DNA from 2 places in the Rubrivivax sp. JA1055 genome. Region 2 is predicted to be linked to the other one. Evidence: riboswitches for the same ligand, from Rfam matches in the RefSeq annotation. Region 2 holds a riboswitch; the other holds the start of a gene.

Region 1 (14,823 bases), on a different contig from region 2:
CAGCCGTGTTCGCGGATCGTGACCTCGGTGCCGCCGCCGCCGCGCAGCCAGCCGGTCACCGGCTCCAGGCCTTCGAGCGAACGCACGCTGGCGTCGGAGCGTTCATACAGGCCGCGCGCGCCGGTCTGCGCCATCAGCGCGTCGGCGATCACGTCCTTCCAGCGCACGCTGCCCACCGACAGGAACTGCACCGACAGCAGGTCGCCGTAGCGGTCGACGACGAGGCCCGGCAGGCCGTCGGCTTCGCCGTGGATCAGGCGCACGCCGTCGCTGGCCACCGGCAGGCGCGCACGCAGCGCCAGCGCACGCGCGATGCGGCGCTGGAAGAAGTCGGCGTCGATGCGTTCGCTGGCCTCGAAGCTCCAGGCGCGCACGCGGATCGTCGAGTTCGGGCTGTAGGCCCCCCAGGCGAGGAAGCTGCCGTCGGCGGCGTCCACCCGAACGGTCTCGCCGGCGTCGGCCTTGCCTTTTTCGATGCTGCCCTGGAACACCCAGGGGTGGCGGCGCTGCAGCGAGCGCTCCTTGCCTTCGCGCAGTCGGATCGTTTTCATGGGCGCGATTGTCGCCGCGCCCTGAAGAACGGGTTCAGAAGAACGGGGTCAGGTCTCGGAGGAACGGGAGGAACGGGGTCAGGTCTCGTGAGACCTGACCCCTGACGGCCGCTGAAGAGCGGAAGAACGGGGTCAGGTCTTGCGAGACCTGACCCCTGACCGCTGAGACCTGACCCCAGACCGCCGACCCCAGACCGCCGGCGCGGCCTCAGCCGCCTTCGGGCGTCTTGCGTTTGGCCCGCGGATGCGCGGCGTCGTAGGCGCGTGCCAGGTGCTGGAAGTCGAGCTGGGTGTAGACCTGGGTCGTCGAGATGCTGGCGTGGCCCAGCAGCTCCTGCACCGCACGCAGGTCGCCGCTGCTCTGCAGCAGATGGCTGGCATAGCTGTGGCGCAGCATGTGCGGGTGCGCGTGCGTCGGCAGCCCGGCCTGCAGTGCGATCTGCTTCAAGCGTGCGCGCAGCGCGCCTTGCGACAGGCGTTCGCCACGCCGGCTGACGAAGAGCGCCGGCTCGCCGGCCGCGGCCAATTGCCCGCGCACCGCCAGCCAGGCGGCCAGCGCCTCCAGCGCCTTGGCGCCCACCGGCACGCTGCGCCGCTTGCGGCCCTTGCCGAGCACGTGGGCGCTGGCGTCTTCGGCGTCGATCCAGCCGGCGGCCGTGGCCGACGGCGCCACGTCCAGCGCCAGCAGCTCGCCGATGCGCAGCCCGCAGCCGTAGAGCAGCTCGACGATCGCGTGGTCGCGCGCCGCCAGGCGGGTGTCGCCGTCTTCGTTCTCTTTTTCGGCCAGCGCGACGGCCTGGTCGACCGGCAGCGCCTTGGGCAGCGGCTTGCCGGTCTTGGGCGCCTTCAGGCCGTCGACCGGATTCGCCGGCACCAGGCCTTCGCGGCCCCACCAGCGGTACAGCCCGCGCCAGGCCGACAGCACCAGGGCGATGCTGCGCGGCGCGAGGCCGGCGGTGCGCAGCTGCGCCATCCAGCGGCGCACGTGGTGCGGCTGGGCGGCGCGCAGTTCGACGCCGTCGGCTGCGGCCGAGGCCGCCAGCCGGCCGAGGGCGTCGCGGTACAGCGCCAGCGTGCGCGGCGCCAGCCGCCGCTCGACGCCCTGGTGGTCCAGCCAGCGCTGCACGTCGTCGGGCAGCGTGGCGCCCATCGCCGGGCTCAGGCCGTCAGACGCGAGAGAGCCGCTCCCGCGGTGTCGCCGATGCGCACCAGGAACTCGGTGCCCATGTCGGCGCTGTAGCGCGTCGGGTCGGGCGAGCCCAGGATCAGCAGGCCGAAGCTGCCGGCCGCGCCGCGCAGCGGGATCAGCGCCACCGAGGCGATGGCGCCCGGCTCGGGCAGCCAGCTCACGGCCTCGAAACCGGCGTTCACGCCGCAGTACGGCTGCGACAGGCTGTCGGCGAAGCTCTTCACGTCGTCGCTGACCGGCTCGCTGAAGCGCTGGCCTTCGTGCGCCGGGGCGACGTTCCACAGCCGCAGCGCGGCCTGCGGGATCATGAACTGGTGCTGCAGCTCGTCGACCAGCACCGCGGGCAGCGCGGCGGCGTCGGCGGTGACGAGCAGCGCGCGTGTCCAGCGGTGCAGGCGTTCGGCGATGCCGACGTTCTCCTGGCTGTGCCGGATCATCTCGACGATGCGCATCTCCAGGCCCTTGATGCGGTCGCGCAGCATTTCCATCTGCCGCTCCTGCAGCGAGACGGCGCGCTGGCCGTGCGGGCTGGTGAGCTGCACGCTGGACAGCAGCTCGGCGTGGCGCTCGAAGAAGCCGGGCGTGTTGGCCAGGTACTCGGCGATGTCGTTCTCGGTGATGCCCTGGAGGTTCACAGCTCGATTTCTCCTTCGAAGACGGTCACGGCAGGGCCGGTCATCAGCACCGAGGCGCTGTCGTCGGGCCACTCGATCAGCAGGTCGCCGCCGCGCGCGTGCACCTCGACGCGGCGGTCCAGCCAGCCCAGGCGGATGCCGGCGACGACCGCGGCGCAGGCGCCGGTGCCGCAGGCCAGCGTCTCGCCGGCGTCGCGCTCGTAGACACGCAGCTTCACCTCGCTGCGCGACAAGACCTGCAGGAAGCCGGCGTTGACGCGGCGCGGGAAGCGCGCATGGCTCTCGACCCGCGGGCCGACGGCGGCCACCGGCGCGGCGTCGACGTCGGCTACACGCATCACCGCGTGCGGGTTGCCCATCGACAGCACGGCGACCTCGACTCCGGCGTCGGCCAGCGGCCAGAGCTCGAAGCCGTTGACGAGGCGCGGCATCAGCCCGCTGGCGTCGAAGGGCACACGCGCCAGGTCGAAGACGGGGCGGTTCATGTCGACACGCACGCGGCCGTCGGCGGCCAGCGACAGCTCGAGCAGGTTGTTGACGGTCTCGACGCGGATCGTCGTCTTGTCGGTCAGGCCGTGGTCGACGACGTAGCGCACGAAGCAGCGCGAGCCGTTGCCGCACTGCTCGACCTCGTCGCCGGTGTTGTTGAAGATGCGGTAGCGGAAGTCGACGCCGGGCGTCGTGCTGCGCTCGATGACGAGGATCTGGTCGGCGCCGACGCCCAAGCGCCGGTCACCCAGCCGGCGGATCTGCTCGCGCGACAGCGCCAGCGGCGCGCCGGTGGCGTCGAGCACGACGAAGTCGTTGCCGGCGCCGTGCATCTTGGTGAAGCGCAGTCGCATCGGCGGATTATCGCTTCGTGTACAGCCCGGGCTCGCCCTCGGGGCGGGTCTTGAACCGCTTGTGCACCCAGAGGTACTGCGACGGGTTGCGCACGACCTCGCTCTCGATCCACTCGTTCATGCGCCGGGCGTCGGCCTCGGCGTCGTCGCTGGGCCAGTCGGTGAACGGGGGCAGGAAACGCACGCGGTAGCCGGCACCGCCGGGCAGGAACTCGGCGACCACCGGCTGCACCGTCATCTTCAGCCCGCGCGCCATCTTCGACGGCGCCGTCAGCGTCGCCGCCGGCACGCCGAAGAACGGCACGAACACCGCCTCGCGGCGGCCGAAGTCCATGTCGGGCAGGTTGAAGAAGGCCGCGCCGCGTTTGACGGCACGCACCAGCGGCAGCGCGCTCTCCTGGCGCGAGAACACCTCGCCGCGCCCGAAGCGCAGCCGCCCGGCGCGCATCGCCGCGTCCATCACCGCATTGCTCTGGCGCTGGTAGATCGAGGCCACCCAGCGCTGCTGGAACAGCTGCGTGGCGGCGCCGGCGACGTCCAGCGCCAGGAAGTGCGGCACCAGCCACATCACCGGGCGCTCGCTCTCGTCGGCCAGGTGCACCTGGCCTTCGACGTGGATCAGGCGCTTCAGGCGCTCGGGGGGGGCGTACCAGAGCAGGCCGCGTTCGATGAGGCTGCGGCCGAGCCAGCCGAAGTGCTCGCGCGCGATGCGCTCGCGCTCGGCGGCGGGCTTGTCGGGGAAACACAGCTCCAGGTTGCGCAGCGCGATGCGCCGCCGCGAGCCGGCGAGGCGGAAGAACAGGGCGCCGAGGCCGCGGCCGAGCGCGGCCTGCACCCCCAGCGGCAGCCAATGCAGCAGCCAGACGAGCGCCAGCACGGCGCGGGACAGCAGAGTCATGAGGACGCGCCGCTGCGCGGCGCCTTGTAGCGGTGGTAGCCCCACAGGTACTGCGTGGGCTTGAGGCGGATGACGGCTTCCATCGAGCGGTTCACGGCGATCGCACCCGCTTCGTCACCGCCGTCCTCGGGCAGCGGCACCGGCATCGGCATCAGGCGCACCACGTAACCGGCACCACGCGGCAGGCGTTCGGCCCAGAGGATGGCCACCGCGGCGCCGGTCTGCTGCACCAGGCGCGCGGCCAGCGTCATCGTGTAGGCGGGCTGGCCGAAGAACGGCGCCCAGACCCCCTGGCCTTCGGGCGGCACCTGGTCGGGCAGCAGGCCCACGGTCTCGCCCTTCTTCAGCGCCCGCAGCATCTGGCGCACGCCGGCCAGCGTGGCCGGTGCGGTGGCCAGCGCCGGGCGCGCGCGTGCGGTCTCCTCCAGCTCGCGCAGCAGCTGCTTGCGCGCCGGGCGGTAGAGCACGGTCAGCGGCTGGCGCGCGCCGAAACGTTCGGCGTAGGCCTGGGCGGCGATCTCGAAGCTGCCCATGTGCGGCGTCAGCAGCACCAGGCCCTTGCCGCGGCCCAGCAGCGACTCCATCAGCTCGGCGCCTTCCCAGCGCACCGGGTCGGCGATCGGCTGCTCGCGCGGGCGCAGCCACAGGCGCGGCACCTCCATCACCAGGCGGCCGGCATCGGCCACCGCCTCGCGGCGCTCGGCCGCGGTCAGCCCGGCCAGCGCGGCATTGGCGTCCAGGCGGCGGCGGTAGGACGGCGAAGCCCAGTAGACCAGCCAGCCAAGGAAAGCGCCCAGGACGTGGAGAAAACGCAAGGAACGGCGAGACAGCCAGCGAACCAGGAAAAACATGCTTGTATGATCCGGCCGTCGCCGAGTTAACAGGACAACTTGCGGGGCGACGCGGGAGCCGAAGGATACCGAGGCCCCGCCGGGCGAGACGCCGCTTCGGGTGGTGTTGGCTCAACAAATCCGCTAAAGCGTTCGCCGCGGCTCCAGATGCATCTGACCCCGACGATCGCGAAGTCAGGGTTCGATAGACAGACAGACAGGAGCTTTTCAGCAGTGGCGAACGATTTCCTCTTCACCTCCGAATCCGTCTCCGAAGGCCATCCCGACAAGGTGGCCGACCAGATCTCGGACGCGATCCTCGATGCGATCTTCAAGCAGGACCCGCGCAGCCGCGTGGCCGCCGAGACGCTGACCAACACCGGCCTCGTGGTGCTGGCCGGCGAGATCACGACCAACGCGCACGTCGACTACATCCAGGTCGCGCGCGACACGATCAAGCGCATCGGCTACGACAACACCGACTACGGCATCGACTACAAGGGCTGTGCGGTGCTCGTCGCCTACGACAAGCAGAGCAACGACATCGCCCAGGGCGTGGACCACGCGTCCGACGACCACCTGAACACCGGCGCCGGCGACCAGGGCCTGATGTTCGGCTACGCCTGCGACGAGACGCCCGAGCTGATGCCGGCGCCGATCTACTACGCGCACCGCCTCGTCGAGCGCCAGGCCGAGCTGCGCAAGAACGGCAAGCTGCCCTTCCTGCGCCCCGACGCCAAGAGCCAGGTGACGATGCGCTACGTCGACGGCAAGCCGCACTCGATCGACACCGTCGTGCTGTCGACCCAGCACCACCCCGACCAGAGCGAGACCGCCACCAAGCTGAAGGCCAGCTTCTACGAGGCCGTCATCGAGGAGATCATCAAGCCGGTGCTGCCCAAGGAATGGCTGCAGGACACGCGCTACCTGGTCAACCCGACCGGCCGCTTCGTCATCGGCGGCCCGCAAGGCGACTGCGGCCTGACCGGCCGCAAGATCATCGTCGACACCTACGGCGGCGCCTGCCCGCACGGCGGTGGCGCGTTCTCGGGCAAGGACCCGTCCAAGGTCGACCGCTCGGCCGCCTACGCCGCGCGCTACGTCGCCAAGAACGTCGTCGCCGCCGGCCTGGCGCGCCAGTGCCAGGTGCAGGTCGCCTACGCGATCGGCGTCGCCAAGCCGATGAACATCACGGTCTACACCGAAGGCACCGGCGTCATCTCCGACGCCGAGATCGCCAAGCTGGTCGAGACCCACTTCGACCTGCGCCCCAAGGGCATCATCCAGATGCTCGACCTGCTGCGCCCGATCTACGAGAAGACCGCCGCCTACGGCCACTTCGGCCGTGAAGAGCCGGAATTCACGTGGGAGCGCACGGATAAGGCTGCGGCGCTTCGCGCAGCCGCCGGGCTGTAAGCCCCGCCGCGGCAAGAGGGGTCAGGCAAGAGGGGTCAGGTCTCACGAGACCTGACCCCAGACCTCCACGAGACCTGACCCCAGCTTTTCGCGGACCTCCGCTGCACCCGACGCCGGCCTCGCGCCGGCGTTTTCGTTGGCGCAGGAAAAGCGGCGGCGCTGCCGGGCTGCACGCCCCGCCGCGGCAAGAGGGGTCAGGTCTCACAAGACCTAACCCCGGCCTTCCCCGGCGTTCTGACCCCGGCCTTCCCGACTCAGGCCACCCGCGGCCGGACCTTCGACGCTGCGAGCTTGGCGCGTTCGCGCGCCGTGTCGACGTCGTCGGCGTGCACCAGCGCCACGCCCATGCGGCGCTTGACGAAGCTCTCGGGCTTGCCGAACAGGCGCAGCTCGCTGCCCGGCACGGCCAGCGCGTCGGCGACGCCGTCGAAGACGATGCCGGCGGCGTCGACGCCGCCGTAGACCACGGCGCTGGCGCCCGGGCTCTTCAGCGAGGCGTCGACCGGCAGGCCGAGGATGGCGCGCGCGTGCAGCTCGAACTCGTTCTGCCACTGCGTGGCCATCGTCACCATGCCGGTGTCGTGCGGCCGCGGGCTGACCTCGCTGAACCAGACCTGGTCGCCCTTGACGAAGAGCTCGACGCCGAAAAGGCCCAAGCCGCCCAGGTCGTCGGTGATCTTCTTGGCGATGTCGCGCGAGGCGGCCAGCGCCGCCGGGCTCATCGGATGCGGCTGCCAGCTCTCGACGTAGTCGCCGCTGACCTGCACGTGGCCGATCGGGTCGCAGAAATGCGTCTGCGGCTGGCCGTCGGCACCCAGCGCGCGCACGGTGAGCTGGGTGATCTCGTAATCGAAATCGATGAAGCCCTCGACGATGATGCGGCCGCCGGCAACACGGCCGCCGGCCATCGCGTAATCCCAGGCCTTCTTCACGCCGTCGGGGCCGTCGATCTTGCTCTGGCCCTTGCCGCTGGAGCTCATCACCGGCTTGACGACACAGGGGTAGCCGATGCCGCCGTCGATCGCCGCCTGCAGTTCTTCCAGCGAATCGCAGAAGCGGTAGGGGCTGGTCGGCAGGCCCAGCGTCTCGGCGGCCAGGCGGCGGATGCCTTCGCGGTCCATCGTCAGGCGCGCGGCGCGCGCCGTCGGGATGCAGCGGATGCGGCCTTCGGCCTCCAGCTGCTCGAGCACCGGCGTCGCGATGGCCTCGATCTCGGGCACGACGAGCTGCGGCTTCTCGGCCTCGAGCAGCGCACGCAGCTGCTCGGGGTCGCTCATCGTGATCGTGCGCGCGTGGTGCGCGACCTGCTGGCCGGGCGCGTTCTCGTAGCGGTCGACGGCGATCGTCTCGACGCCCAGGCGCTGCAGCGCGATCAGTACCTCCTTGCCGAGTTCGCCGCTGCCCAGCAGCAGGACACGGGTGGCGGACGGGGACAGCGGCGTGCCGATGACGGTGCTCATGACGGATGGGGCGGAAGTCGGACGGAGGGCCCGGATTGTCGCCGCAGGCATGCCGCGGGCCGCTTGTCGCGCGACACAACGCGACCTTTGCCCGGCTTTTCCCGCTCAACGACTTCGCCGGACAGCCGAAAGTCAGGCATGGCCCACCTCGACGACCTCTTCGGCGCCCCGCTGCACGAGCACCGTGGCGACCGCCAGCACCGCTTCATGGAGTCGGCGGACATCAACATCGTCTTCCGCGAGCTGTTCCGCCCGCTGCAGGCCAACGTGCGCCGCGGCATGACCATCGAGGGCCAGCTGTACGGCATCGAGATGGACCCCTGCATCCCCGGCGAGCTGCTGGGCTCGACCTGGATCGCGCCGGTGGCCGGCACCGCGTCGGACCCGGAACGCCTGGCCGACAACGGCCTGCGCCGCGCGACGCTGGCCGAGCTGCTGGCCGAGCCGCGGCCGGAGGCGCTGTTCGTCTACGTCTGCGAACGCAAGATCAAGCGCCGCCCGGTGCTCTACGTCGAGCTGGCGTCCGAGGACGGCCAGTACGCCGCCGAGCACCCGATCCGCTCGGCGCGCGGCTGGCACCACCGCGAGCTGATCGAGGCGCCGTACCGCCGCCTGGGCCCGCTGGCGCTGGCCTGATCAGCGCCCGAAGCCGGCGATCACCGCCTGCGCGACCTCGGCGAAGCCGGCGCCGCGCTCGCCCCGCGTGATCCAGCGCGGCCAGGTGTGCAGCTGGGCGGCAAAGCGCCGCAGGTTGGCGACGCCGACTGAACGCTCGAAGGCCCCGAACATCAGCTGGTCGTTGGTCGAGTCGCCGACGTAGACCCAGCGGTCGATCTCGCCGGCCAGCTCGCGCCCGTACAGCCGGCGCAGCATCCAGTGCGCCGCGCTCAGCTTGGTGTGCGTGCCGATCCAGCCGTTGACGTGGATCGAGCTGACGGTGGCGGTGAGGCCTTCGTCGCGCATCAGGCGCACGACGGTCTCGATCTGCGCCTCGTCCAGCCGGGCGAACTCGGAATGGTCGACGGCGATGTCGGTGACGCGGCCGTCGCTGTCGCGCGCCAGCGTCGCGCCCGGCACCTCGTGCAGCACGCGCGCCGCGGCGGCGCGCAGGCGCTCGGCGTTGTGCACGCGTTCGGCCGCGGGCTGGGCGAACTCGACGCGTGCACCGTCGCCGTCGGGGATCAGCGCCGCGCCGCCGTTTTCGGCGACCATCGCGTCCAGCGGCCAGGCGCCCAGCAGCGGCAGGCACCAGCCCAGCGGCCGCCCGGTGATCGCGATCACCGGCACGCCGGCGGCCCGCAGTTCGGCCAGCGCGGTGGCGGCCGGCGGGTCGATGCGGCCGTCGGCGGTCAGCGTGTCGTCGATGTCGGTGAAGACGCCGAGGCTGCCGTGAAGTGCGGCGGGGACGAGGTCGACGGCTTGACTCAAGATAATTGACAGCTCGGCTGGACGGTCGATCATGGGCAGGTCGAAACGTCGCGAGCGCGTCTCATGGCCCAGGATTCTGCCGCAAGCCCCCCGCCCCCCAAGCCTGCGCGACGCCCCCGTCGCCCGCGTGCCGTCGCCAGCGGCGACACCGCGCCGACGCTGTCGGCGCCGGCCATCGAGGCCAGCGTCGTGCAGCGCGCCGCCGAGCGCCACCAGACCGCGACCGCGATGGCACTGAAGGACGTGCTGGCCGCACACGCCAACGGCGATGCCGGCCCCGACGGCGAGTGGCTGCGCCAGATGCAGGCGCTGATCGCCGGCGCCTCGCCCGACGAGGCCAAGGCGCTGCGCCGGCTGCTGTTCGCACGCGAGACCGTCGTCCCCGAGGGCGTCGACCCCGACCTCGAGCTGCGCCCCGGCTGGCGCGACGGCGGCTACCCGTACAAGAACCTGATGTCGCGGCGCAGCTACGAGCGCCAGAAGTACCGGCTGCAGGTCGAGCTGCTGAAGCTGCAGGCCTGGGTCAAGGAGACCGGCCAGCGTGTCGTGATCCTCTTCGAGGGCCGCGACGCCGCCGGCAAGGGCGGCACGATCAAACGTTTCATGGAGCACCTGAACCCGCGCGGCGCGCGGGTCGTCGCGCTGGAGAAGCCCAGCGACGTCGAACGCGGCCAGTGGTACTTCCAGCGCTACATCCAGCACCTGCCGACACGCGGCGAGATCGTGCTCTTCGACCGCAGCTGGTACAACCGCGCCGGCGTCGAACGCGTGATGGGCTTCTGCTCGGACAACGAGTACGACGAGTTCATGCGCCAGGCGCCGGAGTTCGAGCGCCATCTCGTGCGCAGCGGCGTGCACCTGTTCAAGTTCTGGTTCTCGGTCAGCCGCGACGAGCAGCGCCGCCGCTTCAAGGAGCGCCGCGCCCACCCGCTCAAGCAGTGGAAGCTGTCGCCGATCGACGTCGCCTCGCTGGACAAGTGGGACGACTACACCCGCGCCAAGGAATCGATGTTCCTGCACACCGACACCTCGGACGCGCCGTGGATCGTCATCAAGTCGGATTGCAAGAAGCGCGCGCGCCTGAACGCGATGCGCTACCTGCTGCACCGCCTGCCGTACTCGAACAAGGACCTGCACACGCTGGGCACGGTCGACACGCTGCTCGTCGGGCGCGCGGCGATCGCCAGCTTCCGCGCGGACGAATTCACGCCGGCCGCCGACGCCTGACCCCGGCCGCGGGCCGGCGCCGTTTCGCGCGCGGCCGGCCCGTGGCTACAATCGCGCACCGTTTCCGAGGAGCGTTGCAACCTCACCCGCTTGAGGCCAGGCTCGGAAATCTCACCCCCATTGCAACTGCGCTCACCCGCACGACTGACGTCGTGGGTGGTGGGCGATGCGCTTGAACCTCCCCTGACGCCTGCCGCGCGGGTTCCAACCGAACTGGAGCCCCGTGATGAACGCCGTCCTGAAAGCACAGCACCACCCCGACTACGCGATCGCCGACCTGTCGCTCGCCGCCTGGGGCCGCAAGGAACTCAACATCGCCGAGTGCGAGATGCCCGCGCTGATGGCCATCCGCAGCGAGTACGCCGAGAGCCAGCCGCTCAAGGGCGCGCGCATCACCGGCAGCCTGCACATGACCATCCAGACCGCGGTGCTCGTCGAGACGCTGCAGGCGCTGGGCGCGCAGGTGCGCTGGGCCTCGTGCAACATCTTCTCGACCCAGGACCACGCCGCCGCGGCGCTGGTCGAGCGCGGCACGCCGGTCTTCGCCTACAAGGGCGAGAACCTGACCGACTACTGGGACTACACCCACCGCATCTTCGAGTTCGGCCCCGCCGGCACGCCGGGCGAAGGCCCGAACATGATCCTCGACGACGGCGGCGACGCGACGCTGCTGATGCACCTGGGCAAGCGCGCCGAGAAGGACCTGTCGGTGCTGGACAAGCCGACGAGCGAGGAAGAGACCTGCCTGTTCGCCGCGATCAAGGCCAAGCTCGCCGTCGACCCGACCTGGTACAGCCGCAAGAGCGCCGAGATCATCGGCGTCACCGAGGAGACGACGACCGGCGTGCACCGCCTGAACGAGATGTCGGCCAAGGGCACGCTGCTGTTCCGCGCGATCAACGTCAACGACTCGGTCACGAAGAGCAAGTTCGACAACCTCTACGGCTGCCGCGAGTCGCTGGTCGACGGCATCAAGCGCGCCACCGACGTGATGGTCGCCGGCAAGATCGCCGTCGTCGCCGGCTACGGTGACGTCGGCAAGGGCAGCGCGCAGGCGCTGCGCGCGCTGTCGGCCCAGGTCTGGGTGACCGAGATCGACCCGATCAACGCGCTGCAGGCGGCGATGGAAGGCTACCGCGTCGTGACGATGGACTGGGCCGCCGACAAGGCCGACATCTTCGTCACCGCCACCGGCAACAAGAGCGTCATCACCTTCGACCACATGGCGAAGATGAAGCACAACGCGATCGTCTGCAACATCGGCCACTTCGACAACGAGATCGACGTCGCGTCGCTCGAAGCGAAGTGCCAGTGGGAGGAGATCAAGCCGCAGGTCGACCACGTCATCTTCCCGGACGGCAAGCGCATCATCATGCTGGCCAAGGGCCGCCTGGTGAACCTGGGCTGCGCCACCGGCCACCCGAGCTACGTGATGAGCTCGTCGTTCGCGAACCAGACGATCGCCCAGATCGAGCTGTTCACGCACAGCGACTACTACGAGGTCGGCAAGGTCTACGTGCTGCCCAAGCACCTCGACGAGAAGGTCGCGCGCCTGCAGCTGAAGACGCTGAACGCCGAGCTGACCGAGCTGACCGAAGAGCAGGCGGCCTACATCGGCGTGCCCAAGCAAGGGCCCTACAAGCCGGATACGTACCGGTACTGAGCCCCCGCAGCGCCTTCGGCGCTCCCCCGCGGCCCGGCAGAGCCGGGTCGCGGCGCTTGCTTGATGGGCCGCTGTTCCGCCAAGAGGCGGACACGGCCCGCTTCTCTCATGCCCGCCCGCGAGTTCGCCCATGAGCACCACGCCCGTCAGCTTCGAGTTCTTCCCGCCGAACACGCCGGTCGGCGCGGACAAGCTGCGCACCGTCGTCCAGGATCTGGCGGCGGTGAACCCCGAGTTCTTCAGCGTCACCTACGGCGCCGGCGGCACGACGCGCGAGCGCACGCTGGACACCGTCAAGGCCATCGCCGCGATGGGCCACGAGGCCGCGCCGCACCTGTCCTGCGTCGGCAGCACCGAAGCCAACATCGCCGAGATCCTGGCCACCTACCGCGAGCAGGGCATCCGCCGCATCGTCGCGCTGCGCGGCGACCTGCCCAGCGGCACCGCGACCGCGGGCGAGTTCCGCTATGCCAGCGACCTCGTCGAGTTCATCCGCCGCACCCAGGGCGACGACTGGTTCATCGAGGTCGCCGCCTACCCCGAATACCACCCGCAGCAGCGCTACGCGCGCCGCGACCTCGAGCACTTCGCGAACAAGGTCGGCGCCGGCGCCAACTCGGCGATCACGCAGTTCTTCTTCAACCCCGACGCCTACTTCCACTTCGTCGACGAGGTGCACAAGCTGGGCGTGCGTGTGCCCATCGTCCCGGGGATCATGCCGATCCACAACTACGCGCGCATCGCCCAGTTCGCCGCGCGCGACGGCATCGAGATCCCGCGCTGGGTGGCGCTGAAGATGGAAGGCTTCATGGACGACACCGCGTCGGTGCGCGCCTTCGGCATCGAGGTCGTCACGCGGCTGTGCGAACGGCTCATCGCCGGCGGTGCTCCGGCGCTGCATTTCTATACGCTGAACCAGTCCTCGCTTTCGCTGGAGATCTGCCGCAGACTCGGCTTGGCTCAAGACGCCTGACGTCGGTCAAGAGCAACACAAGAGCCGGCGGAACTGGTGTTTGCCCCTAGGGCTTTGCGCCAGCTCAAAGTTGACGTTTGCGCAGGCGCGCCAAATTGATCCAGGCCATGTGGCCAGATCAAAAGTTGAGGAGTTTCTCCATGTTCAAGCGCACCGCGCTCGCCCTCGTCGCCCTGTCGGCCGGTCTGGCCGCCCCGCTGGCCCAGGCCCAGGCCGACGACTCCGGCTCCTGGATCGTCCGCGGCCGCGCGCTGTACCTGGATCCGGCCAACAAGGGCACGGACCTGGACCTCAACGCCAACTCGAAGACGTTCCCGGAAGTGGACATCACCTACTTCTGGACGCCGAACCTGGCCACCGAGCTGATCCTGACCTACCCGCAGAAGCACGACGTGAAGGCCGGCAGCGCCAAGATCGGCACGCTGAAGCACCTGCCGCCGACGCTGACGCTGCAGTACCACTTCACCGGCCTGAACGGCTTCCGCCCGTACGTCGGCGCCGGCATCAACTACACCCGCTTCTCGAGCGTCGACCTCGACGTTCCCGGCGCGAAGATCGACAAGAACAGCTTCGGCGCGGCGCTGAACGTCGGCGTCGACGTTCCGCTGGGCGACGGCTGGCTGTTCAACGTCGACGTGAAGAAGGTCCAGATCCGCACCGACGTCTCGATCGGCGGCACCGACCACGGCACCTTCAAGGTCGACCCGCTGCTCGTCGGCATCGGCATCGGCAAGCGCTTCTGATGCCCCCGCGAGCCCGGCCATGCCGGGCCGCGTGTCCAACGTCCTAGCGTTTCCAGGAGGCCGCCCGCGAGGCGGCCTCCGCGTTTGCGGCCCCCAGCGCCGACAGCAGGAAGTCCAGCCCGCTGCGGTCGCCGGTCAGGTCCACCGGGGTCAAGGTCGCGCCCAGCACCGGGTAGGCGCCGCAAGCCTCGCCGCTGGTGCAGAGGCTGCCGTCGTTGTCGTAGTCGCTGCCGGCGACGATCGCCACCGAAGACGAGCGCACGCCGTCGACGCGGTAGCGGTAGACGCCGCCGCTGGCGCGCACCAGGCCTCGCCGCACCACCTCCCGGGTCGCGGTGTCGTATACCAGCACGTAGATCGGGCCGATGTCGACGCCTGTCGTGGCGGCCAGCTTCTGCACGGCCAGCGTGACGCTCAGCGTGCGGCGGCTGGTCTGCACCGTGACCGTCGGCGTGTAGACGCCTGCGGCCAGGGCGTTGCGGTCCACGGTGACGCGGTAGCGGCCCAGGCCGGCCGCGTCCACCGCGACGGCGGCGACCGTCACCGCGACGCTGTCGGCCGCGACGCCGGTGACGGTCTCGTCGGTGGCGGCCGTGGCACGCACGACGAAGTCCAGGCCGGTCGTGGTGGTGCCGAAGTCCAGCGCCGACGGCTGCGTCTCCAGGACGCCCTGCGCCCCGGGCACGGCACCGCCGTTCTTCAGCGCCAGCGCGGCCCGCACCGCCTTGGCCGCGTTGACGATGCCCCAGCCGTAGGCGGTGTCGCGGCCGGCCGCCCCCTGATCGTCGCTCAGCTGCCCGGACTGCAGCAGCGCGTCCACCTCGTCGACCGTCAGCGCCGGGTGGACCCAGCGCATCAGCGCCAGCACGCCGGCGACGTGCGGCGTCGCCATCGAGGTGCCCTGGAAGGCGCCGTAGGTCGGCACGCGCACGCCGCCGGCATCGAAGCCGGCCAGCGTGCTGTAGACG
Region 2 (14,823 bases):
GGCGATCAGCTGCAGGCCGTCGGCGCTGCGGAACACGCGCCCGGTGGTCACGGTGCGCGGCACCAGCGGCCCGAAACCGCCGTGACGCCCGGTGACCGCGAACGCGACGTCCTGCCCGGGCTCGGCCTGGGCCAGCGCCTTGGCCAGCGCCGGCGCGAGCACGTCGAGCTCGTCGGCGGTGAACAGCTCGTCATCCTTGACGGCGTTGCGCAGCGGCACGAGCAGGGCCCGCAGCTGCTCCGAGGGCACGACGGCCGGGTGCAGCGACGGCGCCGCACCGGGTTCGGCGCGCTCGATGCGCACGTAGTCGTGGGTCGCCGCCAGCACCGTCGACACCACGCGGTCGGCGCTGCTGTCGCGCAGAAAACGCTCGCTGCGCCCACCGGGCGCCTGGGCGAACGCGATCGAGGCGGCGCAGGCCAGCACGGCCGCGCAGGACACCGGGCGCCAGGCGCCGGACGGGAACGCACGCATCGACAAGCTCCTCATGTCTGGAGACGGCCAGTGTCGCACCCCGCGGCCCCGGGCGGCATGGCGCCGCCGCGACACGGCCGAGGGCGAGCCGCCGTAACAATCCTACATCAGCCCGCGGGGTATCACGCTAAGTCCTTGATTCGCAACGATTGACAAAGCCAACCAATAGAGTAAACCCGGTTTCATCGAGGTACACCGATGTATATTCTCTACATCGGCATGCGCCAGGAGCGCAAGGGTCGTGGTGGTCGAGCCCGATCCGGGGCGCGATGGCGGAGGTGCGAGAGGTGGCAGACGTCCGGTTGACGAACGTGAACAAGGCTTTCGGCGAGACGAAAGTGCTTCACGACATCAATCTGGAGATCCACGACGGCGAGTTCATGGTCTTCGTCGGGCCCTCGGGCTGCGGCAAGTCCACGCTGCTGCGCGTGATCGCCGGGCTGGAAGACATCACGTCGGGCGAGTTGCGCATCGGCGGACGCGTCGTCAACGACGTGCCGCCGGCCGAGCGCGGCATCGCGATGGTCTTCCAGTCGTACGCGCTGTACCCGCACATGACGCTGTACGACAACATGGCCTTCGGCCTGAAGCTGGCCAAGATGCCGAAGGACGAGATCGACCGCGCGGTGCACGGCGCGGCGAAGATCCTCAACATCGAGCACCTGCTGGACCGCAAGCCCAAGGCGCTGTCCGGCGGCCAGCGCCAGCGTGTGGCGATCGGCCGCGCGATCGTGCGCAAGCCCGAGGTCTTCCTCTTCGACGAGCCGCTGTCCAACCTGGACGCCGCGCTGCGCGTGCGCATGCGCTACGAGTTCGCCAAGCTGCACGAGAGCCTGAAGACGACGATGGTCTACGTCACGCACGACCAGGTCGAGGCGATGACGCTGGCCAACCGCATCGTCGTGCTGTCCACCGGCAAGGTCGAGCAGGTCGGCGCGCCGCTGGAGCTCTACGAGTACCCGGTGAACCTCTTCGTCGCCGGCTTCATCGGCTCGCCGAAGATGAACTTCATCAGCGGCGAGATCGTCTCGGCCGACGCCAGCGGCGCCAGCGTGCGCCTGCCGTCCGGCGCCGTGCTGCGCGCCGAGGTCGACGCCGCCGCCGCGCGGCCGGGCGACAAGGTGACGCTGGGCGTGCGCCCCGAGCACTTCGAGCTCGGCGCGGCGCACAACACGATCGAGGTCGAGCTGACCTTCGTCGAGTCGCTGGGCAGCCAGACGCACGGCTACGTCAACTGCGCCGGCGTCGACGAGGCGATGACCTGCGAACTCGGCGGCGGCTCGACCGCAATCGCCGGCGACCGGCTGAAGCTGGGCATCCCGCCGTCGCACTGCCACCTGTTCGACGCCGAGGGCCGCGCCTTCCGGCGCCTGTACCGCCTGCCGCAGCGCGAGGCCGCCTGACGGCACCCCGCCCCGCGACGCTTTCGTTCCCACACCGTCAAGACAACGACTGAGGAGCCACCATGACGACAACCATCAAGCCGATCGCCGCCGCAGCAGCCATCGTCGCGTCCTTCGCCTTCGCCGGCGCCGCCAGCGCGCAGGAAGCCGGCAAGCTGCTGGTCTGGATCAACGGCGACAAGGGCTACAACGGGCTGCAGAAGGTCGGCGACGCCTTCACCAAGGCCACCGGCGTGCCGGTCACCGTCGAGCACCCGGAAGACGCCCCGGGCAAGTTCCAGCAGGCCGCCGCCGCCGGCAAGGGCCCGGACGTCTTCTGCTGGCCGCACGACCGCATGGGCGAGTGGGCCAAGTCGGGCCTGATCGTGCCGGTCAACCCGTCGAAGAAGGTGCGCGACGAGATCGAGGACACCGCCTGGAAGGCCTTCGGCTACCAGGGCAAGACCTGGGGCTACCCGATCTCGGTCGAGGCCATCGGCCTAGTCTACAACAAGGCGCTGGTGAAGACGCCGCCGAAGAGCTTCGACGACGTGATCAAGCTCGACAAGGAGCTGTCGGCCAAGGGCAAGCACGCCATCCTCTGGGACTACAACAACACCTACTTCACCTGGCCGATCCTGGCCGCCGGTGGCGGCAGCGTCTTCGGCCGTGACGCCAAGGGCGACTACGACCCGGCCAAGGTCGGCGTCAACTCGGCCGGTGCCGTCAAGGGTGCCGAGCTGCTGGCCTCGATGATCAAGAACGGCAACATGCCCAAGGGTTCGGGCTACGCCGAGATGGAAGCCGCGTTCAACAAGGGCGACGTGGCGATGATGATCACCGGCCCCTGGGCCTGGGACAACCTGCGCAAGAGCAAGATCGACTTCGGCGTCGCGCCGATCCCCGACGTCGCCGGCAAGCCCTCGCGCCCGTTCGTCGGCGTGCTCGGCTGCATGATCTCCGCGCCCAGCAAGAGCAAGGACGTGGCCAAGGAGTTCATCGAGAACACGCTGCTGAAGGTCGACTCGCTGAAGACGATCAACGCCGACGTGCCGCTGGGCACGCCGGCGAACAAGGCGTTCTTCAAGGAGCTCTCCAACGACCCCAACATCAAGGCGACGATGGAGAACGCCCGCCGCGGCGAGCCGATGCCCAACATCCCCGAGATGGGCCGCTTCTGGTCGTCGATGGCCTCGGCGCTGGAGAACATCACCAACGGCCGCCAGCCCCCGAAGGAAGCGCTCGACGCGGCCGCCGCGCGCATGCTCGGCAAGTAAGCCGGCACGGCCGGCCACCGGCGGGCGCCCGCGCGGCCCCGCCCGGTGGCACACGCACGGGGCGGCCTGGCGCCGCCCCGGTTCGAGCGACGGCGCCCGCGAGGGAGGCGCCACGGGACGACGATGGGACGAACCGACTGGGGCCGACTGCTGAAGTGGCCGTTCACGACGGTCACGGCGCTGGCCTGCCTGTGGCTGGTGTTCCGCATCTACGCCAGCGGCCAGCCGCTGTGGGCGGTGGCGCTGCTCGGGCTGTTCGGGCTGGGCTTCTTCGTCTACCTGTCCAACGTCGCCTTCGCCTACCGCTACCTGTTCCCCGGCCTGGCCGGGATGCTGGTGTTCGTCGCCTTCCCGCTGCTGTACACGGTGCAGATCGGGTTCACGAACTACTCCTCGTCCAACCTGCTGAGCTACGAGCGCGCCAGCGCCTACCTGCTGGAGCAGACGACACCCGGCGAAGGCCACGGCTGGGGCTTCACGCTGCATCCCGACGGCGAGCGTTTGCGGCTCGTGCTGGCGCCGGGCCAGGCCGACGACGACGAGGAACCCGAGACCCGCGCGGCGCGCAGCGTCGTCACGCCGGCGCTGACGCTGGGCGGCGCGCAGGAGCTCAGGCTCGAGCCGCTGGCCGCGTCGGGCTACACGCCCGGCGAACCGCTGCCGCTGGGCGCGGTGCTGAAGAACCGCCAGGCGCTGGCAGCGCTGAAGCTCGTGCTGCCCGACGGCAGCGCGCTGTCCTATGCCGGCGTGCGCGAGTTCGCGCCGCTGGTGCCGACCTTCACGCGTGAAGCCGACGGCGTGCTGCGGCAGACCGCCACCGGCGAGCTCTTCCGCGCCAACCACGACACCGGCTTCTACGAGAACGAGGCCGGCGAGCGCCTGCAGCCGGGCTTCAAGGTCGGCATCGGCCTGGGCAACTACCTGCGCATGGTCGAGGACCCGGACTTCCGCGGCCCGTTCATCCGCATCTTCGTCTGGACCGTCGTCTTCGCCGGGCTGACGGTGCTGCTGACGCTGGCCGTCGGCACGACGCTGGCGGTGCTGCTGAACTGGGAGGCGCTGCGTTTCCGCACCGTCTACCGCACGCTGCTGTTCCTGCCGTACGCGGTGCCGGGCTTCATCTCGATCCTGGTCTTCAAGGGCCTGTTCAACCAGAACTTCGGCGAGATCAACCTGATCCTGAACGCGCTGTTCGGCATCAAGCCGTCGTGGTTCGCCGACCCGTTCCTGGCCAAGGTGATGATCCTGCTGGTCAACACCTGGCTGGGCTACCCGTACATCATGGTGCTCTGTACCGGGCTCATCAAGGCGATCCCGTCGGACCTGTACGAGGCCTCGGCGATCTCCGGCGCCAAGCCGCTGACCAACTTCTGGAAGATCACGGCGCCCTTGATCGTCAAGCCGCTGACGCCGCTCCTGATCGCGTCGTTCGCGTTCAACTTCAACAACTTCGTGCTGATCGCGCTGCTCACCAACGGGCGGCCCGACTTCCTCAACACCAAGGTGCCGGCCGGCACGACCGACATCCTGGTGTCCTACACCTACCGCATCGCGTTCCAGGACTCGGGGCAGAACTTCGGGCTCGCCGCGGCGATCTCGACGATCATCTTCTTCCTCGTGGCGATGCTGTCGATGGCCAACCTGAAGCTGGCCAAGGTCAACGACGAACGGAAGTAGCGCATGGCCATCGTCACCGGCAAGTCGCAACGCTGGCGCCTGATCGGCGCGCACCTGTTCCTGATCACGCTGATCGCGGTGACGGTGTTCCCGCTGCTGGCCATCGTCTCGATCTCGCTGCGCCCGGGCAACTTCGCCACCGGCTCGCTGATCCCCGAGACGATCAGCTTCGAGCACTGGAAGCTGGCGCTCGGCATCCCGTACCAGGCCGCCGATGGCAGCCTCGTGCAGCCGCCCTTCCCGGTGCTGCGCTGGCTGTGGAACTCGGTGAAGATCGCCGGCATCTCGGCCTTCCTGATCGTCGCGATCTCGACGACCGCGGCCTACGCCTTCGCGCGGCTGAAGTTCCGCTTCAAGACGCAGATCCTGAACTCGATGCTGCTCTTGCAGATGTTCCCGGCGGTGCTGGCGCTGGTGGCCATCTACGCGATCTTCGAGGCCATCGGCAGCTACGTGCCCTGGCTGGGCATCGAGACCCACGCCGGGCTGATCGTCGCCTACCTCGGCGGCGTCGCGATGCACATCTGGACCATCCGCGGCTACTTCGACACCATCCCCGTCGAGATCGAGGAATGCGCCAAGGTCGACGGCGCGACGCACTGGCAGGCCTTCCGCTACGTGCTGCTGCCGATGGCGGTGCCGATCCTGATGGTCGTCTTCGTGCTCGCCTTCATCGGCGCGGTCATCGAGTACCCGGTGGCGTCGATCCTGCTGCGCCAGGAGCACAACCTGACGCTGGCCGTCGGCTCCAAGTACTTCCTCTACGAGCAACGCTACCTGTGGGGCGACTTCGCCGCCGCGGCGGTGCTGTCGGGCCTGCCGATCACGCTCGTCTTCCTGTTCGCCCAGAAGTGGATCGTCTCCGGCCTCACGGCGGGTGGCGTGAAGGGCTGACGCACCTCACCGGACTGCGCCGCATGATGTTCCGCCGCACCTTCGCCGCGCTCGCGGCCGCCCTTGCCGTCTCGTCCGTCTGGGCCGCCGACGAGCCCGCCGCGCGCCCCGGGCGCTTCGCCGACAACCCGATCGTCTACTTCGTCGTCACCGACCGCTTCGCCAACGGCAACCCGGCCAACGACGGCAGCTACGGCCGCACGCGCGAAGCCCGGCCGCAGGACGACATCGGCAGCTTCCACGGCGGCGACCTCGCCGGCATCACGCAGAAGCTGCGCGAAGGCTGGTTCCGCGAGCTGGGCGTCAACGCGATCTGGATCACCGCGCCCTACGAGCAGATCCACGGCTGGGTGGTCGGCGGCAGCAAGGAGTTCAAGCACTACGGCTACCACGGCTACTTCGCGCTCGACTTCACGAAGCTCGACGCGAACATGGGCACGCCGGCCGAGCTGCGCGAGCTGGTGGCCACCGCGCACGGCCAGGGCATCCGCATCCTGTTCGACGTCGTGATGAACCACCCGGGCTACGGCGACATCCAGAGCCTGTCCGAGTACGTCACCGAGCCCGAGACCGACAGGAAGCGCGGCATGCTCTGGAAGGGCTACGAGGCCGCGACGCTGCGCGACTACCACTCGTGGATCGACTACAACGACCCGGCCTGGCTGCAGTGGTGGGGGCCGGACTGGATCCGCTCCGGGCTGCGCGGCTACACCGAAGGCGGCAGCGACGACCTGACGAAGCAGCTCGCCTACCTGCCCGACTTCAAGACCGAGTCGGACAAGCCGGTCGGCCTGCCGCCGTTCCTGAAGAAGAAGGCCGACACCGAGGCGGTGGAGTTGCCCGACACGACGGTGCGCGGCTACCTCGTCAACTGGCTCTCGCGCTGGGTGCGCGACTACGGCATTGACGGCTTCCGCGCCGACACCGTCAAGCACGTCGAATATGCCTCGTGGACGGCGCTGAAGGACGCGTCCACGAAGGCGCTGGCCGAGTGGAAGGCCGCCAACCCGAAGGCCGCGATCGACGACGCGCCGTTCTGGATGACCGGCGAACACTGGGGCCAGGGCATCGCGCGCACGCGGCACTACGACATCGGCTTCGACAACATGATCAACTTCGACTTCCAGCGCCGCGCCGAGGCCAAGGGAGCCGAACTCGAGCCGGTCTACGCCGAGTACGCCCGCACGCTGGCCGCGCCGGCGACGCACAACGTGCTGTCCTACCTCTCCTCGCACGACACCCAGCTCTTCGACCGCAAGGCGATCCTCGACGGCGCCACGGCGCTGATGCTGGCGCCCGGCGGCGTGCAGATCTACTACGGCGACGAGAGCGCGCGCCCCGACGGCCCGGCGGCCTACGGCGACCCGCAGCAGTCGACACGCTCGGACATGAACTGGGCCAGCCTGGACACGGCGGCGCTGGCGCACTGGCGCAAGCTGGGCCAGTTCCGCGCCCGCCACGTCGCCATCGCACGCGGCCAGCACCGCCAGATCGCGGCCCAGCCCTACACCTTCGCCCGCGTGCTGCCCGAGGACCGCATCGTCGCGGCCATCGGCGCCCGCGGCACGGTGACGATCGACGTCGCCGAGGTCTTCGCCGACGGCACGCGCGTGCAGGACGCCTACGGCGGCGGCCGCGCGACGGTGGCGGCCGGCAAGGTCACGCTCGACGCCGACCCGCGCGGCGTGGTGCTGCTCGAAGCGCTGAAGTGAACCAAGGAGGCCGCGGGTGGGCGGCCCGTTCGAACCCCACCGAAGGAGCAAAGATGAAACGACTCGCCTGGATCGCCGCACTCGGAACCGCCGCCCTGCTCTCGTCCGGCCCGGCCGCCGCGCAGGACGCCGTCAAGGCCGCCGAGGTGCCGGCCGACTCGGTCTCGCTGCACTACTACCGCCCGGACGGCAACTACGCCGGCTGGGGCGTGCACTTCTGGGAATCGTTCGAGAAGGTGCAGGACGGCCAGGTCGTCGGCGCCAAGACCAAGTCCGACGCGCCGATCATGGGCATCACCTGGGGCAACCCGATGCAGCCCACCGGCAAGGACGGCTTCGGCGTGTACTGGCAGGTGCCGGCCAACGAATTCCGCAACGGCAAGATCAACTACATCATCCACCGCGGTGACAGCAAGGACTGCGTGAAGGACTCGGCCTGGTTCCTGCCGCAGGGCCGCCAGATCTTCATCAACCAGGGCGACTGCACGGCCTACCTGACGCTGGAAGAGGCGCTGAAGGCACGCAAGTGACGCGGCCCGCGGGGGCCGGCGACACGGCCCCATGAAAAAAGGCGCTCCGTCGGAGCGCCTTTTTGCTGGCCGGACGGCCGCCCGAGGCGGCCGTCGCTCAGCTCGTCACCACCAGGCCTCGACCTGGAAGCCGATCGTGCTGCCGTGCGTGGCCGTGCCGAACTTGCCACCGGCGATCGCGCCGGCGTAGATGTCGCGCGCCGCCTCGTTCCACTTGGCGTAGGTGTAGAACAGGCGCAGCTCAGGACGCGCCCAGAAGCTCGGGCCCACCGCCAGCGTCGGCGCGATGGTGAACTTCGTCAGGTTGATCGTCTTCTGGTAGCTGGCGTCGTCGTTCGGCTTGATCCGGTCGTGGCCGAGTTCGGCGACGATGCGGAAGTAGTCGTTGATCGCGTAGACCGGACGCACGCCGGCGGACATCCAGGTGCCGTTGAAGCCGATCCAGTCGCTCTTCGGCGTGTCGGACTTCTGGTAGATGAAGGTCGCCATGCCGCCGAACTTCGGCGTCGTCTGCCAGTTCAGGATTTCGACGAAGCGCCACTTCTTGGCACCGTCGGAGTTGGCCATCTCGTCGGTCGCCGGATAGCCGTAGTCGAACTGCGCGACGGTGCCCTTCGAGTACTGCAGCGCCGCCTTGTTGAAGCCGCCGAGCACGCCGCCCTTGAAGTGCTGGACCGTGAAGCCCCAGCCGTTGTTGTCGTTGGCGTCGACGCTGGTGTCGGCGGTGTTGTACTGCAGGCCCAGCGTCAGGTCGCCATAGGCGCCCAGGCCGATGCCGCCGACGCGGAAGTCGTGCCGCGTGGCCGCCGTGTCCTGGCCCATCGTGTTGCGGAACAGCGCATAGCTGAGGTTCAGGCCGCTGTCGCCGATCTTGTAGCCCTCGACACCGAAGCCGGTGCCCGAGGTATCCCAGTAGTAGAAGTCGTTGATGTGGATGTCCTGGCGCTGGTAGTAGCGCTTGCCCACCCAGACCGCCGCACCGTTCATCATCGGCAGGTTCTTCACCTCGATGTAGTTCTGGCGCGCCGCGATGTCACCATCGTCGACCAGGCTCGCGTAGCTGTCGCTGTTGTCGTTGTTGTTGATCGAGTACGACAGCATGCCGTGGTAGATGAACTTCACGCCGTCCTTCTTGGACTCGAAGAGCTCCTGCGTGAAGCCGAGCTCGGCGTAGGTGTCGCATTCGTTGCCGAGGCGGTACTTGGTGCCGGTCAGCCCGGGCGTGCCCGGCAGCGCGAAGCAGACCTGGCCGCCGTCCTCGGAGTTGCTGCCGCCGCCCGAGCGGAGGTAGCCGTTGAAGTCCAGCGCGAACGCGCTGCCGCTGCACAGCGCGGCAGCGGCGGCGAGCGGAAGAAGTCGGGTGTGAAGGCGAGACATCATGAACTCCTCATTCGTGGTCTATTGGTGATGGGGACGGGAAGGGAATTCGGCGGGCGCCCGTCGTGCAAGCCCCGACCCGAATCGCGACCGTCGTCCAGGCGGTCGCGGCTGTGCCGTCGCGCGCGGGGTCTCGCGGTCCCCCGGCCCGACGGGCGCCTGGATGCCACGGCGCGTTCATGCGGCGTGGCCGGTTGAGCCGGCGCGGCGGCGCCGCGCCTCGATGGCCGCGGCGGCGCCATACAGCGCCGCGTACGGCTCGACGATCAGCGCCGTCGGGATCGCCTCGAGGTAGGCGCGGAAACGCCCCTTGGACTCGAAACGCTCGCGAAAGCGCGACGCGAAGAAGAAGTCGGCGAAGTGCGGCACGATGCCGCCGCCGATGAAGACGCCGCCGCGCGCCCCGAAAGTCAGCGCGACATTGCCGGCAAAGCCGCCCAGCATCGCGCAGAAGGTGTCCAGCGTGGCCGCGCACAACGTGTCCTGGCCGCTGGCGCCGCGCGTGCCGATGTCCTCGGCCGTCAGCTCGGCGGCCGTCTCGCCGCGCACCCGGGCGACGGCGCGGTACAGCGTCGGCAGGCCGATGCCCGACAGCAGCCGCTCGGCCGAGACGTGGGCGAACTCGCCGCGCACGGTGCGCAGGACCTCGGCCTCGAAGTCGTCGGCCGCCGCCAGCGTCGCGTGCCCGCCTTCGCCGGCGATCGCGCGCCAGCCGTGCGCGGTCTCGAGCAGGCCGCCGACACCCAGGCCGGTGCCGGGCCCCAGCACGGCCAGCGTTCCGCGCGCGCTGGGCAGCGCGCCGTGGGCGCGCAGCTGCCGCGGCGCCAGCCCGGGCAGCGACAGCGCGAGCGCCTCGAAGTCGTTGAGCATCAGCAGGCCGTCCAACCCGAGCGCGGCCTCACTCGCGGCGCGCGAGAACGACCAGGCGCTGTTGGTCAGCTCGATGCGGTCCTGCCCGACCGGCGTGGCGACCGCGAACGCGGCCCACGACGGCGGGCGCCAGGCAGCCCCGGCCGCGGCCTGCCGCTCGGCCAGGTAGGCGCCCGCGGCCTCGACCGGGCCGGGATGGTCGGCACAGCGCACGCGGTGGATGTCGCGCGGCGCGCCCCCGGGGCCGTCGACGAGCGCAAAACGGGCGTTGGTGCCGCCGATGTCGGCCACCAGCCACGTCTGCCCGGCCGCGGCGTCGAGGTTCACGACAATCCCTCCCCCGCCGCGCTCGACGAGGGCCGGCCGGCGCACACGGCGACGATCGGGTGATGGTTCACGCAAGCCCTCCTCGACTCGAACCAGGCGCGCCGGATCGGCGCCGCTGCGATGCACGGCAAGATGCTTGCAAAGCGGAGAAAAGGTAGCAAAACTACAAGTGCGCGACAAGCCAATGTTGCATGAGGGCAACTGAGGGCTTCCCCCTGACCCCAGGCTCGCCGGGCACGCGGCCTGCTTGGGCTTCCTTGAAGCAGGGCTGTCCTGGCCACCTTCTGGTGCAGGCACCCTTGGACGCGGATCTGACGGGATCGGTAGTCCGGCTACATCGTTACCCCGGCCGCACCGTCAGACGGCCCGGAGCTCGCCAACGGCCATGACGCCTTTCGAACACCCCCGCCTGATCGCCGACATCGGCGGCAACTACGCCCGCTTCGCCGTCGAGGCCGCCCCCGCGGTCTTCGGCCACGTCGCCTCGATTCCCTGCGCGGCGCACCCGGACTTCCATTCCGCGGTGCGCGCCTATCTGGGCTCGCTGCCGGCCGCGCTGGCCGAGAGCATCGAACACGCCGCCGTCGCCATCGCCAACCCGGTCGAGGGCGACCTGGTGCGCATGACGAACTACCACTGGCAGTTCTCGATCGAGCAGATGCGCGAGCGGCTGGGGCTGCAGACGCTGGTCGTCATCAACGACTTCACCGCGCTGGCGATGGCGCTGCCGCGGTTGTCCAACGCCCAGCGCCGCCAGGTCGGCCCCGGCGAGGCGCGCGAGCGCAGCGTCATCGGCGTCATCGGCGCCGGCACCGGGCTGGGCGTCTCGGGCCTGATCCCGACGGCCGACGGCTACATCGCGCTGGGCACCGAAGGCGGCCACGCCAGCTTCGCGCCGCGCGACGAACGCGAGATCGCGATCCTGCGCTACGCCGCGCGCCAGCACGAGCACGTGTCCTTCGAGCGCCTGCTGTCGGGCCCGGGGCTGGAGCTGATCTACCGCGCCGTCTCCGAAGGCCGCGGCGGCGAGCCGCTGGCGGCCACCGAGATCACACGCCGCGCGATCGACGGCGGCGACGCGCTGTGCCTGCAGGCGGTGGAAGCCTTCTGCTCGATCCTCGGCACCGCCGCCGGCAACCTGGCGGTGACGCTGGGCGCCTTCGGCGGCATCTACATCGGCGGCGCCATCGTGCCGCGGCTGGGCGAGTACTTCGAACGCTCGCCGTTCCGTGCCCGCTTCGAGGACAAGGGCCGTTTCAGCGACTACGTGCGCACGATCCCGACCTTCGTCGTCACCGCCGACAACGCGACCTTCGCCGGCGCCTCGGCGATCCTCGCCGAGCAGCTGCGGCGCATGGACGCGCAGCAGGACACCGCCGTGCTCGGCCTGATCCGGCGCGTGCGCAACAAGCTGTCGCCGGCCGAGCGCCGCGTCGCCGACCACGTGCTCGCGCACCCGCGGCCGACGCTGTCGGACCCGATCGCCGAGATCGCACGCGCCGCGTCGGTCAGCCAGCCGACCGTGATCCGCTTCTGCCGCTCGCTGGGCTGCGAGGGCCTGTCCGACTTCAAGCTGCGCCTCGCCTCCAGCCTGACCGGCACGATCCCGGTCACGCACACCCAGGTGACCGGCGAGGACACGATGCTGGAACTCGGCGTCAAGGTGCTGGGCAACACCGCGCCGGCGATCCTGCAGGTGCGCGACCAGCTCAACCGCGACGCCATCGACCGCGCGATCGACCTGCTGACCGCGGCCGAGCGTGTCGAGTTCTTCGCCGTCGGCCACTACGGCGTCGTCGCCGACGACGCGCAGCTGAAGTTCCTGCGCTTCGGCGTGCCGTCGATGGCCGTCACCGAACACCGCCTGCAGGTGCTGACGGCCAACGTGATGCGGCCGACAGACGTCGCCGTGATCATCAGCAGCAGCGGCCAGGTCGAGGACCTGCTGGCGGTGGCCGACAAGGCCCACGAACGCGGCACGCCGGTGCTGGCGATCACCGCCAGCCAGTCGCCGCTGGCGAAGAAGGCCGACGTCGCGATCATCGTCGACCACCTCGAGGACCCGTCGACGCACGTGCCGATGATCAGCCGCATCCTGCACCTGCTGGTCATCGACATCCTGGCCGTCGGCGTGGCGATGCGCCGCGGCGCCGAGCGTGTCGCCGAGCTGCCGCGCGAGGAGATCGCCGGCTTCGACGAGGCGCCGCTGGAGGCGCCGCCGCCGGGCGCGCGCCGCGCCGGCCCCGGCATCAGCACCGCCGGCCCGCTGGCCCATCTGACCGCGCACAGCCGATAAAATCGCGGGCTCCGCCCCGAGGAGCGTTGCGATGGCGTCGGCCACCAGGCTCGGGGCGAGCCGCGGCGCCCGCCGCGGCCCCAGGCAACGGCGCTCGTCCCATTCCTCCGGAGTGACACGATGACCGCTGCCCTGCCCGCGATGCGCCTGTCGGGCCTCGAACCCGTCTCGATCGGCGACGGGACGCTGTTCGTCAACATCGGCGAACGCACCAACGTCACCGGCTCGCGCGCCTTCGCCCGCATGATCCTCGAAGGCCGCTTCGAGGACGCGCTGTCGGTCGCACGCCAGCAGGTCGAGAACGGCGCCCAGGTCATCGACGTCAACATGGACGAGGCCATGCTCGACTCGGCCGCGGCGATGGACCGCTTCCTGAAGCTGCTGGCCACCGAGCCCGAGATCGCGCGTGTGCCGGTGATGGTCGACAGCTCCAAGTGGAGCGTCATCGAGACCGGGCTCAAGTGCCTGCAGGGCAAGGGCATCGTCAACTCGATCTCGCTGAAGGAAGGCGAGGCCGAGTTCAAGCGCCAGGCGAAGCTGGTGCGCCGCTACGGCGCCGCCGCCGTCGTCATGGCCTTCGACGAGCAGGGCCAGGCCGACACCTACCAGCGCAAGACCGAGATCTGCGCGCGCGCCTACCGCATCCTCGTCGACGAGGTCGGCTTCCCGCCCGAGGACATCGTCTTCGACCCCAACGTCTTCGCGATCGCCACCGGCATCGAGGAGCACGCCAACTACGCCGTCGACTTCATCGAGGCGACACGCTGGATCAAGCAGAACCTGCCCGGCGCCAAGGTCTCGGGCGGCATCAGCAACGTCTCGTTCAGCTTCCGCGGCAACGACCCGGTGCGCGAGGCGATCCACACCGTCTTCCTGTACCACGCGATCAAGGCCGGCCTGGACATGGGCATCGTCAACGCCGGCATGGTCGGCGTCTACGACGACCTGGACGCCGAGCTGCGCGAACGTGTCGAGGACGTGGTGCTGAACCGCCGGCCCGACGCCGCCGAGCGCCTGATCGAGATCGCCGAGCGCGCCAAGGGCGCGGCCCGAGACGACTCGGCGCGCCTGGCCTGGCGCGCCGGCACGGTCGAGGAGCGCCTGGCGCACGCGCTGGTGCACGGCATCACCGAGTTCATCAGCACCGACACCGAGGAAGCCTGGCGCGCCATCGAGGCCCGCGGCGGGCGGCCGCTGCATGTCATCGAAGGCCCGCTGATGGCCGGCATGAACACCGTCGGCGACCTCTTCGGCCAGGGCAAGATGTTCCTGCCGCAGGTCGTCAAGAGCGCGCGCGTGATGAAGCAGGCGGTGGCCCACCTGCTGCCTTACATCGAGGCCGAGAAGCAGGCGCTGCAGGACGCCGGCGGCGACGTCAAGCCCAAGGGCAAGGTCGTCATCGCCACCGTCAAGGGCGACGTGCACGACATCGGCAAGAACATCGTCACCGTCGTCCTGCAGTGCAACAACTTCGAGGTCGTCAACATGGGCGTGATGGTCCCGTGCCAGGACATCCTCGAGAAGGCGCGTGTCGAAGGCGCCGACATCGTCGGCCTGTCGGGGCTGATCACGCCCAGCCTGGAAGAGATGCAGCACGTCGCCGCCGAGATGCAGCGCGACGCCTGGTTCCGCGAGCGCGGCACGCCGCTGCTGATCGGCGGCGCCACCTGCAGCCGCGTGCACACCGCGGTGAAGATCGCGCCGCACTACGACGGCCCGGTGATCTACGTGCCCGACGCGTCGCGCAGCGTCGGCGTCTGCTCGGACCTGCTGTCCGAGGAGCGCCAGACGGCCTACGTCGCCGAGGTGCGCGCCGACTACGAACACGTGCGCCGGCTGCACGCCAGCAAGAAGGCGACGCCGCTGGTGACGCTGGCCGCCGCGCGTGCCAACCGCGCCCGCCCCGACTGGGCGGCCTACGAGCCGCCGGCGCCGCGTGCGCCGGGCCGGCGCCTGTTCCGCCACTACGACCTGGCCGATCTGGCGCGCGTCATCGACTGGGGCCCG

What was found. Region 2 has a riboswitch for S-adenosylhomocysteine ahead of metH (methionine synthase). Riboswitches for the same ligand answer to the same signal wherever they lie in the genome.
Region 1: another riboswitch for S-adenosylhomocysteine. It lies ahead of ahcY (adenosylhomocysteinase); the one in region 2 lies ahead of metH (methionine synthase).

What each region holds. Positions count from the first base shown of each region.
Region 1 covers NZ_JAJKFP010000003.1:176,209-191,031, reverse strand. Annotated here, with positions in the region: gene LOC65_RS06490 (class I SAM-dependent rRNA methyltransferase) at 1-551, opposite strand, end outside; gene LOC65_RS06485 (tyrosine recombinase XerC) at 760-1,701, opposite strand; gene LOC65_RS06480 (DUF484 family protein) at 1,710-2,375, opposite strand; gene dapF (diaminopimelate epimerase) at 2,372-3,217, opposite strand; gene LOC65_RS06470 (lysophospholipid acyltransferase family protein) at 3,225-4,115, opposite strand; gene LOC65_RS06465 (lysophospholipid acyltransferase family protein) at 4,112-4,966, opposite strand; gene metK (methionine adenosyltransferase) at 5,180-6,361, shown strand; gene purT (formate-dependent phosphoribosylglycinamide formyltransferase) at 6,616-7,821, opposite strand; gene LOC65_RS06450 (hypothetical protein) at 7,960-8,457, shown strand; gene LOC65_RS06445 (HAD-IIB family hydrolase) at 8,458-9,282, opposite strand; gene ppk2 (polyphosphate kinase 2) at 9,313-10,476, shown strand; S-adenosyl-L-homocysteine riboswitch at 10,537-10,617, shown strand; gene ahcY (adenosylhomocysteinase) at 10,703-12,139, shown strand; gene metF (methylenetetrahydrofolate reductase [NAD(P)H]) at 12,270-13,112, shown strand; gene LOC65_RS06425 (OmpW family protein) at 13,253-13,855, shown strand; gene LOC65_RS06420 (S8 family serine peptidase) at 13,899-14,823, opposite strand, start outside.
Region 2 covers NZ_JAJKFP010000005.1:527,740-542,562, reverse strand. Annotated here, with positions in the region: gene LOC65_RS09205 (SHOCT domain-containing protein) at 1-474, opposite strand, end outside; gene LOC65_RS09200 (ABC transporter ATP-binding protein) at 762-1,877, shown strand; gene malE (maltose/maltodextrin ABC transporter substrate-binding protein MalE) at 1,940-3,133, shown strand; gene malF (maltose ABC transporter permease MalF) at 3,257-4,810, shown strand; gene malG (maltose ABC transporter permease MalG) at 4,814-5,704, shown strand; gene LOC65_RS09180 (alpha-amylase family glycosyl hydrolase) at 5,728-7,416, shown strand; gene LOC65_RS09175 (pullulanase-associated domain-containing protein) at 7,470-7,946, shown strand; gene LOC65_RS09170 (carbohydrate porin) at 8,052-9,326, opposite strand; gene glk (glucokinase) at 9,501-10,520, opposite strand; gene LOC65_RS09160 (glucokinase) at 10,906-12,816, shown strand; S-adenosyl-L-homocysteine riboswitch at 12,829-12,919, shown strand; gene metH (methionine synthase) at 12,937-14,823, shown strand, end outside.